2 regions of the Mesorhizobium sp. B2-3-10 genome follow, and region 1 is predicted to be linked to the other one. Evidence: riboswitches for the same ligand, from Rfam matches in the RefSeq annotation. Region 1 holds a riboswitch; the other holds the start of a gene.
The links. Region 1 has a riboswitch for cobalamin ahead of FJ943_RS19705 (CbtB domain-containing protein). Riboswitches for the same ligand answer to the same signal wherever they lie in the genome.
Positions count from the first base shown of each region.

Region 2: it holds a riboswitch for cobalamin, as region 1 does, so the genes downstream of both, bluB (5,6-dimethylbenzimidazole synthase) here and FJ943_RS19705 (CbtB domain-containing protein) in region 1, are expected to answer to the same signal.

Region 1 is NZ_VFVT01000006.1:330,123-335,163, forward strand. It holds gene cbiB (adenosylcobinamide-phosphate synthase CbiB) at 1-849, shown strand, start outside; gene cobO (cob(I)yrinic acid a,c-diamide adenosyltransferase) at 846-1,460, opposite strand; gene cobU (bifunctional adenosylcobinamide kinase/adenosylcobinamide-phosphate guanylyltransferase) at 1,462-1,977, opposite strand; gene FJ943_RS19700 (CbtA family protein) at 1,970-2,770, opposite strand; gene FJ943_RS19705 (CbtB domain-containing protein) at 2,786-2,965, opposite strand; cobalamin riboswitch at 3,001-3,200, opposite strand; gene FJ943_RS19710 (aromatic ring-hydroxylating dioxygenase subunit alpha) at 3,344-4,519, shown strand; gene FJ943_RS19715 (MFS transporter) at 4,523-5,041, opposite strand, start outside.
Region 2 is NZ_VFVT01000007.1:366,521-371,561, forward strand. It holds gene FJ943_RS22020 (MFS transporter) at 1-181, opposite strand, end outside; gene FJ943_RS22025 (TetR/AcrR family transcriptional regulator) at 302-910, shown strand; gene FJ943_RS22030 (hypothetical protein) at 1,000-1,983, shown strand; partial or broken gene bluB (5,6-dimethylbenzimidazole synthase) at 2,100-2,774, opposite strand; cobalamin riboswitch at 2,777-2,960, opposite strand; gene FJ943_RS22040 (histone deacetylase family protein) at 3,139-4,065, shown strand; gene FJ943_RS22045 (exodeoxyribonuclease VII small subunit) at 4,069-4,320, shown strand; gene FJ943_RS22050 (DUF2277 domain-containing protein) at 4,413-4,679, shown strand; gene FJ943_RS22055 (pirin family protein) at 4,719-5,041, shown strand, end outside.

The DNA.
Region 1 (5,041 bases):
CGGCTCAACCGCGCCACTGATCCCGACGCGCTGCGTCGCCAACGTGGTGTCCAGGCGCTTCTGGTCATCGTGCTGGTGCCGGCGATAGCAGGCCTTTGCGTGCAGCTTGTTCTACTCTGGTTCGTCCCCCTGGGATGGATCATTGCCGTCTTTCTGGCGACATCGCTTCTGTCGCAGAAAAGCCTTTACGAGCATGTCGAAGCCGTCGCCGACGCGCTCGACAGCGGAGGCCTCGACATGGGCCGAGCCGCCGTTTCGCGGATCGTCGGCCGTGATCCCGAGACACTCGACCGCGCCGGCGTCTGCCGCGCGGCGATCGAGAGCCTAGCGGAAAATTTTTCCGACGGCATCGTCGCCCCCGCCTTCTGGACCGGGGTCGGAGGGCTCGCCGGCGGCGCGGCCTACAAGGCGGCCAACACCGCCGATTCGATGGTCGGCCACCGGACTCCGCGCCATGAGTCCTTCGGCTGGGCGGCGGCGCGCTTCGACGACTGGATCAACCTGCCTGCATCGCGGCTGACGGCGCTGCTGATCGTGCTCGCTTCCCTCCTGGTCGAGGGCGCCGACCCCCGCGGCGCCTGGCAGGCGGTACGGCGCGATGCGAAAAAACACCGCTCGCCCAATGCCGGCTGGCCGGAAGCGGCCATGGCCGGCGCGCTCGGGCTCGCGCTCGCCGGACCACGCAGATATGGCGGTGTCATGGTCGACGACATCTTCATGGGCGAAGGCGGCCGCCGCGATGTCGACAGCGGCGATATCAGGCGGGCGCTCAAGCTTTACCGGGTCGCCGACTACCTGCTGATCGGCTTGTTCGGCCTTGTCGCGCTGATCGCCGTTCTGGTTTTCTAGAACTCGATGCCTTGCTGCGCTTTCACGCCAGCCGAGAAATGGTGCTTTGTCACCCCCATCTCGGTGACCAGGTCTGCCGCCTCGACCAGTGCCGGCTTGGCGTTGCGGCCGGTGACGACGACATGCAGGCCTTCGCGGCGAGCCTTGAGCGCCGCAACCACCTTGTCGAGAGCGAGATAGTCGTAGCGCAAGGCAATGTTGAGCTCGTCGAGCACGACAAGGCTGATCGAAGGATCGCCGATCAATTCCAGAGCCTTGGCCCAGGCGGCCTCGGCGGCAGCGATGTCGCGCTTCAGGTCCTGCGTCTCCCAGGTGAAACCCTCGCCCATTGCGTGCCAGACGACACGGTCGCCAAAGACGGCAAAGGCGTCCTTCTCGCCGGTGTGCCACTTGCCCTTGATGAACTGGACGACGCCGACGCGCTTGCCGTAGCCGAGCACGCGCAGCGCGAGACCGAAGGCGGCCGTGGTCTTGCCCTTGCCGGGACCGGTGTTGACGATCAGCAACCCTTTCTCGATCGTCTTGCCCGCAACCTCGGCGTCCTGCACCGCCTTGCGCTTGGCCATCTTGGCGCGATGGCGTTCTTCATCCTTGTCGTCGATATCGGTCATTTCACTTCACCTTGAGCGGTAGCCCCGCCACCATGAGCAGCACCGTGTCGGCAATCGCGGCGACCCGCTGGTTGAGCCGGCCGGCATCGTCACGAAACCGACGCGCCAGCGCGTTGTCGGGCACGATGCCTTGCCCGACCTCGTTCGTTACCACGAACCACGGTCCGCGCGGCCGCGACAGCACGTCCGCCAGCCGCCGGCACGCGGCCTCGACGTCGTGATCGGCCACCATGTGATTGGTCAGCCACAGCGTCAGGCAGTCGACAAGCACCGGCTGCCCGTCTGGCAACGCCTCCAGCGCTTCGGCGAGGTCGAGTGGCGCATCGGTGGTCGACCAGCCCTCACCGCGCCGCGAGCGGTGCAGCGCGATGCGCTCGCGCATCTCGTCGTCATGGGGTTGCGCCGTGGCGATATAGGCCCATGGCGAGGGCAATGCCGTCACCAGGGTTTCGGCGTGCGCGCTCTTGCCGGAGCGCGCACCACCGATGATGAAGGTCAGCCTGCCGCGATCAGGCAAAGCTGTCGCGCAGACTGGTCGCCATGCCGGTGAAGCGCCTGCGCACCACGCCCACGATCGCGCCGAGCACCAGCCAGAACACCAGATTGGTCACCGTCACCGCCACCACGAACTGATGGTGCAGGCCTTCCGGGATCGGTGTTTCGAAACTGTCGGGCTGCGGCGCGCCGACGACATGCGGCGCGACGATCAGCAAGACGGCGAGGATGGTCAATGGCAGCGATCTGCGAAAGACGATCAGGCCTAGGCCGATCGCGGTCGCGGCCGCCGTCGCCGTCCACCAGATCTGGCGCGGCAGAAGATCGGCCGCCGGCATTGCCGGCAGTTCCGGCTGCAGTCCGAGACCCGGTGCCAGTGTGAACACGGCAAAGCCGGCCAAACCCCAGAACACACCCTGGCGCCAGTTGCCGACGCCGCCGAAGAACTCGGAAACCGCGACCAGGACCAGTGCGAAGCCGATGCCAGTGACGATATTGGCAACCACGCTAAAGGCGAAACGCTCGAAACCGTCGGCCGGCGCCCAGCCTTCGTCTTCCTCCGCCGGTGCCATGGCATCGGTGCCCGCAGGCGCGGCAGAGCTCATGGCATTGCCAGCGGGCGCCGTGCTCATGGCATCATTGGTCGCCGCTGGTGCGGCCGCGTGATCATGGTGGTGGCCGCCGCCGGCCTTTTCGTAGACTTCCGCCTTGAGGATCAGCGGCACGGTGGCATAGGCCTGCATGCAGGCGAGAACGACACCGGCCACGAGCCCCGCGATCGCCGCGACGAACACGACGTTGCGAAACAGATTCATGATGTCGGATCCTCGTTAGTGGCAGGGAAACGCCATCGAGTGGCGATAGTCGTGGGCAGCATTGTGGACCGCATCGATATGCGAGAAGCCGACAAAGCCGACGACGAAGATGCCGAGCAGCGCCGCGAGCGCGAGCTGCATGAAGCGCGACTGCGAGGAGACGGAGGCGCCGAGGGAGACGGAAGCGGTAGTCATGTCTTGTCCTTTCGCCCTCCACCCGAGGGCATCGAAGTCAGTTTCCTGTCGCCGGCAGGTCTCCTGGCTCGCGGATAAGCGCCCTTCCCCACCTTCCCGAAGAAAAATCTTCAGTGGCATATGGAGAGGACTACCGCACACAGTTGCGGGGGCAGCCACGGCATTGGGCAGGAATTCCTGCCCGCACCGCATTCCCTCTTGGCTCCAAAAAGGAACCGACGACATCGGGGACTATAGGGAAATTCGCCGCGCCCGGCAAACCAAATTCCGACAGCCGCCAGCGCAGGAGCGCCGTATCGGCGAAGCTGCCCTCATCCCGTCCCGATTGACAAACTTCATGGCCGGGTGTCGGCTGGCACCCCTCACGGGAAGCCAGCCATGCAGCCCAATGCCAGCGAGTGCGTGCCCTATAACGGCCTGACTCGAACCGAGCCGACGCTGCCCTCGTCGGCCTATTGGGACCAGGACAACTATCAGCGCGATCTCGACGCCATCTGGTACAGGAACTGGCTGCTCGTCTGCCGCGAGGCCGACCTTGCCCAGCCTTTGGCGTTCCGCACCTTCCGCGTCGGTACGCAGGAAATCCTCCTGCTGCGCGACGACACCGGCGAGTTGCATGCCTTCCACAACACCTGCCGGCATCGCGGCTCGCAGCTTTGCCAGGAAAGCCAGGGCCGGCTGAAGGCGCGGCTGATCACCTGCCCGTATCATGCCTGGTCCTATTCTCTGCGTGGCGATCTGGTGCGCGTGCCGTCGAAATCGCTGCCTGACGGCTTCGACAAGGCCGATCACCCGCTTTATCGCGTCGCGCACTCGGTGTGGCGGGGCTTCGTCTTCGTCAATCTTGCGGAAGATGCCGCCAGCTCGGCGCAATCCTCCTTCGACCCGGCCTCCGGCGACTTCGGCAACTGGCCGCTGGAAATGCTGGTATCAGGGCACGTGCTGCGCAAGGTGATGAACTGCAACTGGAAGATTTTTTGGGAAAACTTCAACGAGTGCCTGCACTGCCCGGGCGTCCACAAGGACCTGTCGCGGCTGGTGCCGATCTATGGCCGCGGCCTGATGAGCCGGCATGACGATCCCGAATGGCTCCGCCACGCCGACAATGACGCGCCAGAATTCTCCGGCGGCCTGCGCGCCGGGGCTGAGACATGGTCGCGTGATGGGCAGACGCACGGGCCGATCTTCCCGAGCTTGACGCCGGCGGAACGCAGCGCCGGTCAGACCTATGCCACCAGCCTGCCGTCGATGTTCATCGTCGGCCATGTCGACTATGTCAGGACCGTGCGGCTTACGCCGCTCGGTCCCGAACAGACCGAATTGACCGCGGAATGGCTGTTCGCGCCCGAGGCGCTCGCCGAGACCGACATCGACAACATCGTTGCCTTCGGCACACAGGTGCTGGAGGAGGACGCAGCAATCTGCGAGGTCAACCAGAAGGGCCTGCGCTCGATGCGTCATACAGCTGGCGTGCTGATGCCCGAGGAGTACGACCTGCACCGTTTCCACAACTGGGTGCGCGAACGGCACGCTGCGCGCTCACCCGAGGCCTGAAGATCACAGCGACTTCGGCAGATATCGCCAGGTCATGAAGCCGCAAAAGGCTGCCAGTAGCCCAAGCGTGACGAACACCGAGCCCAGGCCGAAGAAGGCCAGCACCACCGAATAGACCAGCGGCGGCGTCAGTTCGGAAAAATCGAGATAGGTGCGGTAGACCGCCGCCATCTGCGCGCGCTCATAAGAGCGCACCGAGCGCATGAAGGCGGTCGAACCCAGCGCGTCGAGCGCGATGGTGAAGAAGGCGCCGCACAGCAGGAAGGCGCCGGTGAGCAACGGCACGGTTTCGCCCACGGCACCGGCCGCCAGCAGCGTCGCCGACATGGCGAAATAGGCAAATGTCATGGTCCTGCGGCCGCCGAAGCGTTTCCCCGCCTTGCCCCAGAAGATCGCCATGAACAGCAGCGCGTTGCCGGCCGAGACCAGCAGGCCGCCGGCCAATTCGCCCTCGCCGGTGATGACCATGAACAGCGGTCCATAGACGAAGAAGGTCGTCCAGAAGCAGGAGCGGCCGAAGGC
Region 2 (5,041 bases), on a different contig from region 1:
CATTGGCCAAGGCGAATGTCGCCGAAACCGCACCCGCCAGCCAGTATTCGCCACGCGTCTGCGACAGCATCGCCACGATGCCGATCGGCGCCATGGCGATCGGCAGGCGCGCCATGAAGCCGGCGGCGGCAAAGCCCGTGGCTCCGGGAGCGCGAAAGATTTCCGAATAGGGGTTTTGCATGATCCTGTTCCTCGACAAGGGGCGATTCGACAATTACATACGAGACGTATAAGTGTTAAATAGAGCATACGTCGCGTATGTCAATTGGCATACGGAGCGTATGTAAGTAAGGCCAGAAGCATGCATCGACCGCGCAAGGAGATGATCGCCGAGACACGCGCCAAGCTGATCGCCGCGGCGCGCCAGGCTTTCGGCACCATCGGCTATGCCGAAGCGTCGATGGATGATTTCACCGCGTCGGCCGGGCTGACGCGCGGCGCCCTTTATCATCACTTCGGCGACAAGAAGGGACTGCTTGAGGCGGTTATCGCCGAAATCGACGCGGAAATGGCGGCCCGGGTGAATGAGGTCGCGTCGCGGGCGCCGACCCGCTGGCAGCATTTCGTCGACGAATGCACCACCTATATCGAAATGGCGCTGGAGCCGGAAATCCAGCGCATCATGTTCCGGGATGGTCCGGCTGTGCTGGGCGATCCGGCACTGTGGTCGAATGCCAATGCCTGCGTCGGTTCAATGACCGATCATCTGACAGCGCTGCAGCGGGAAGGGGTGGTCGTCCCCGGCGTCGACCCGGAGTCGGCAGCGCGGCTGATCAATGGGGCGAGCAGCCAGGCCGCGCAGCGCATCGCCAATTCGCAAGATCCCGAAGCGACATCGAAGATGGTGGTGGCCGCGTTCAAGCAATTGCTCGAAGGCCTGCTGAAAAAGCCGGAAGCGCTTTCAAGATGAACCACCATGGCAGTCCCGCCACTGCCTGCAATTGACAATAGCCGGTTTGAGCGCATCCTCCGCAGCCATCTCTGAGGGGAGATTCGGGCATGTGGGATTTCGATATCGGCAGGTCGGTGTCCATCATGATGCGGACCTGGCCTTTCATTGTCTTTCGCATGATCATCTATTTTGGGATCACCCTGGCCTACATCGTGGCCACCGGCACCGGCGCCTCCGTCGGCTATGGCGTCGGCCATATTTCCACCGATCCCGACGGACCATTGTCTTTTGCGATGTGGGGCGGCGTGGTCGGTTTCGGCATCGTCTCGATCGCCGTCCACTGGATCCGCGAATACATCCTCTACGTCGTCAAGGCGGGCCATATCGCCGTCATGGTGCATCTGATCGACGGCCATGATATTCCCAATGGCCAGAACCAGATCGCCTACGCGAAAGAGGTCGTGACCGAGCGTTTTGCCGAGGCCAACATCCTTTTCGTCGTCGACCAATTGGTCAAGGGCGCCATACGCGCCATCACCGGCCTGCTCGGCGGCATCGCGGCCTTCCTGCCCATTCCTGGCCTGAGCGGCCTGGTTTCGTTCCTCAACACGGTGATTCGCCTGTCGCTGACCTATGTCGACGAGATCATTCTCGGCTACAACATCCGCAACAGTTCGTCCTCGCCGTTCGAAACCGCGCGCCAAGGCGTTGTGCTCTACGCCCAGAACGGCAAGACCATGGTCAAGAATGCCGTCTGGCTAGGGGTCATCATGTGGGGCGTGTCGTTCGTGATTTTCCTGCTGATGCTGGCTCCGGCAGCCGCTATTCTTTACGTCATGCCCGGGCAGCTCGCCGGCTGGGCTTTCGTGCTGGCAATCGTCTTTGCCTGGGCTTTCAAGGCGGCCTTCATCGAGCCGTTCGCCATTGCCTGCCTGATGCAGGTCTATTTCAAGACCATCGAGGGTCAGGTGCCCGATGCCGCCTGGGACGCCAGGCTGGCCGAAGCCTCGTCGAAGTTCAGGGAACTCAAGGACAGGGCACTGGCTTCTTTCGGTGGCTCACGGTGGGGCACTGCCGGCGCGACGAGCTGATCAACCGGCCTCGCCGGCGCACCGGCGACGGTGCCGAGGCGCGCCACTGCTGATTTGAGCGGCGCTTCGCCTTGTCCGCGAAAAGTCTCGCTCATGATAAGCTCGGGCAACGGCAGCCGCCGGCCCCAGCCGTGTGTTTCGAGATCCGGCTTCGGTGCGAATTCGGAAACGCGGCCGACGCAGAGATAGGCGATCGGCGTCACTTGATCGGGAATACCCAGCAAGCTTTTCAGCGCTTGCGCCTCGATGATGCTGACCCAGCCGACGCCGACGCCCTCGGCGCGTGCCGCCAGCCAAAAATTCTGCACCGCGCAGACCGTGCTGTAGAGATCCATCTCCGGATTGTGCCAGCGCCCCAGCGGCGAGCCTTTCGAGCGCTCGCGGTCGCAGGTGATGCAGATGTTGAGCGCGCTTTCGCAAATGCCTTCGAGCTTGAGCTTGCGGTAGAGCGCCTGCCGTTCTGCCTCGATTTCAGGCAGTTCCCGTTCTCGCGCGGCCAGGAACAGGTCGCGCACTTCCGCCCGCCGCGCGGCATCGCGAATGACGATGAAGTTCCAGGGTTGCATGAAGCCGACCGATGGCGCGTGATGGGCGGCAAGCAGCAGCCGCGCCAGCACTTCGTCGTCGATCGCTTCCGATGTAAAATGGCTGCGGACGTCGCGCCGCGTAAACATGGCGCGGTAAACAGCGTCGCGCGCAATCTGGTCAAATCCATCGCCCATTGGAGCGGTCATAGCTTCCGGCATCGCTTGTCCCCTTGCGATTGCAATCGATGTCATCCGCCTGACCATGCGGATGACGATGCCTGCCAGGCCGGTCTTCTGGCTCGGGATCAACCCGCGTCCGGTGCCTTCCCGTCATCGACAGTGGCATTTTACCGGCGCGGTCCCCCTCACAGCGTTGGGCACGCCACGGAGTTCAACCGTGTTCCCGATTCTCCCGCCAAGGCATTTGCAGCCAAGTGGAATCACTTGGCGTCGCAGAATGTCGCTAAAACAAACAGCCCGGCGGGCACCAGGCAGTGGTTGCGACCTTACGCCGAAGGGCCGGCGCCGCCAATGCCCGCAGCGATATGAATGGACGCAGGTTCGATTTTCCCCAGCGATCAAGCCGCAACGCATGGCCATCACGACGCCGGGGCACTAGATAGGGGGCATGGCCACCCGTCTCTACACGCACCCGATCTTTCTCGAACACATCACGCCGCCCGGTCACCCCGAGCGGCCCGACCGCCTGCGCGCCATCGAGCGCGTGCTCGACGACGAAGCTTTTGCCACGCTTGACCGCGTCGAGGCACCGCACGGCGACGAGGCGACCATCCTCTACGCGCATCCCGCCGATTTCGTCGCGCGTGTCCGCGCCGCCATCCCCGACGAAGGCATTGCCCGCATCGACGCCGACACCACCGCCAGCCCGAAAAGCTGGCAAGCGGTGATTACGGCGATCGGTGCCGCCAATGCTGCCGTCGACGACGTCTTTGCGGGCCGCGCCGACAACGTTTTCGTCGCCGCCCGTCCGCCCGGCCACCATGCCGAAAAGACCACGGCCATGGGCTTCTGCTTCTTCAACACGGCGGCAATCGCAGCGCGCCATGCGCAGAAGAAGCACGGCGCCGAGCGTGTCGCGGTCGTCGACTGGGACGTGCACCACGGCAACGGCACGCAGGATATTTTCTGGGACGATCCCTCGGTGCTCTATTGCTCGACGCACCAGATGCCGCTTTATCCCGGCACGGGCGCGAAGAGTGAGACCGGCGCCGGCAACATCGTCAATGCGCCGCTGGCGCCTCGGACGGGCAGCGAGGTGTTTCGCGATGCGTTCCTGTCGCGCGTGCTGCCGGCACTCGACAATTTCGCGCCGGATCTGATTATCGTTTCGGCCGGCTTCGACGCGCACCATCGCGACCCGCTGGCGGAAATCAATCTGACCGAGGACGATTTCGACTGGGCGACCGGCCAGCTGATGCAGCGCGCCGCAATCCACGGCGGCAACCGGCTCGTCAGCCTGCTCGAGGGCGGCTACGATCTGCAGGGATTGGCATTTTCGGTCGCCGCCCATGTCGGGCGACTGATGAAAGGATGAATGATGACCGGTGAGATCAACGAAGACGTCAAGGCGATGAGCTTTGAACAGGCACTCGACGCACTGGAGAAGATCGTCGATGATCTGGAGCGTGGCGACGTGCCGCTCGACCAGTCGATCCGGATTTACGAGCGCGGGGAGGCGCTGAAGGTTCATTGCGACCGGCTGCTGAAGGCCGCCGAGGACAAGGTCGAGAAGATCAGGCTGTCGCGCGACGGCAAGCCGGTTGGAACCGAGCCGCTCGACGCGGACTGAGGTCCGGAGCAGCCTTACCGGTTTTTGGACACGATCATCATTGAGGATACAGTTCGTCCCGATTGAAACGGACAAGAGGAGATACGGAAGCGATGTGCAGAAACATCAAGACCCTGTTCAATTTTGATCCGCCGGCAACCAACGACGAAGTCCGCGACGCGGCACTGCAGTTTGTCCGCAAGCTGAGCGGCACGACGCGGCCTTCTGCCAAGAACCAGCATGTGTTCGATCATGCGGTCGAAGCCATCGCGGCATCCGCACGCGAATTGCTCGATTCCCTCGAAACCCACCAGCATCCTCGCAATCGCGAAGAGGTGGCGGCCAAATTAAAAGCGAAAGCGGCGATCCGGTTCGCCTGATATGCCCAAGCGCCCACTGACCGCTGACGAGGAGAGTTCATGAGCTTCTTCCCCGGCAAGGACCCTGAGGCCGGCGATGCCTTCGCCAGCGACCAGATCGAGCTGATGGTTATCCCCAACGCCAAGGACATTGGCGGTTTCGAGGTGCGTCGCGCCTTGCCGACCGCCAAGCGGCGCCTGGTCGGGCCGTTCATCTTCTTCGATCGAATGGGTCCCGCGATCATGCGCGCGGGCCAGGCGCTCGATGTCCGTCCCCACCCGCATATCGGCCTGTCGACCGTGACCTATCTGTTCGACGGCAAGATCAGGCACCGCGATTCGCTCGGCACCGAAATGGTCATTCAACCCGGCGACGTGAACCT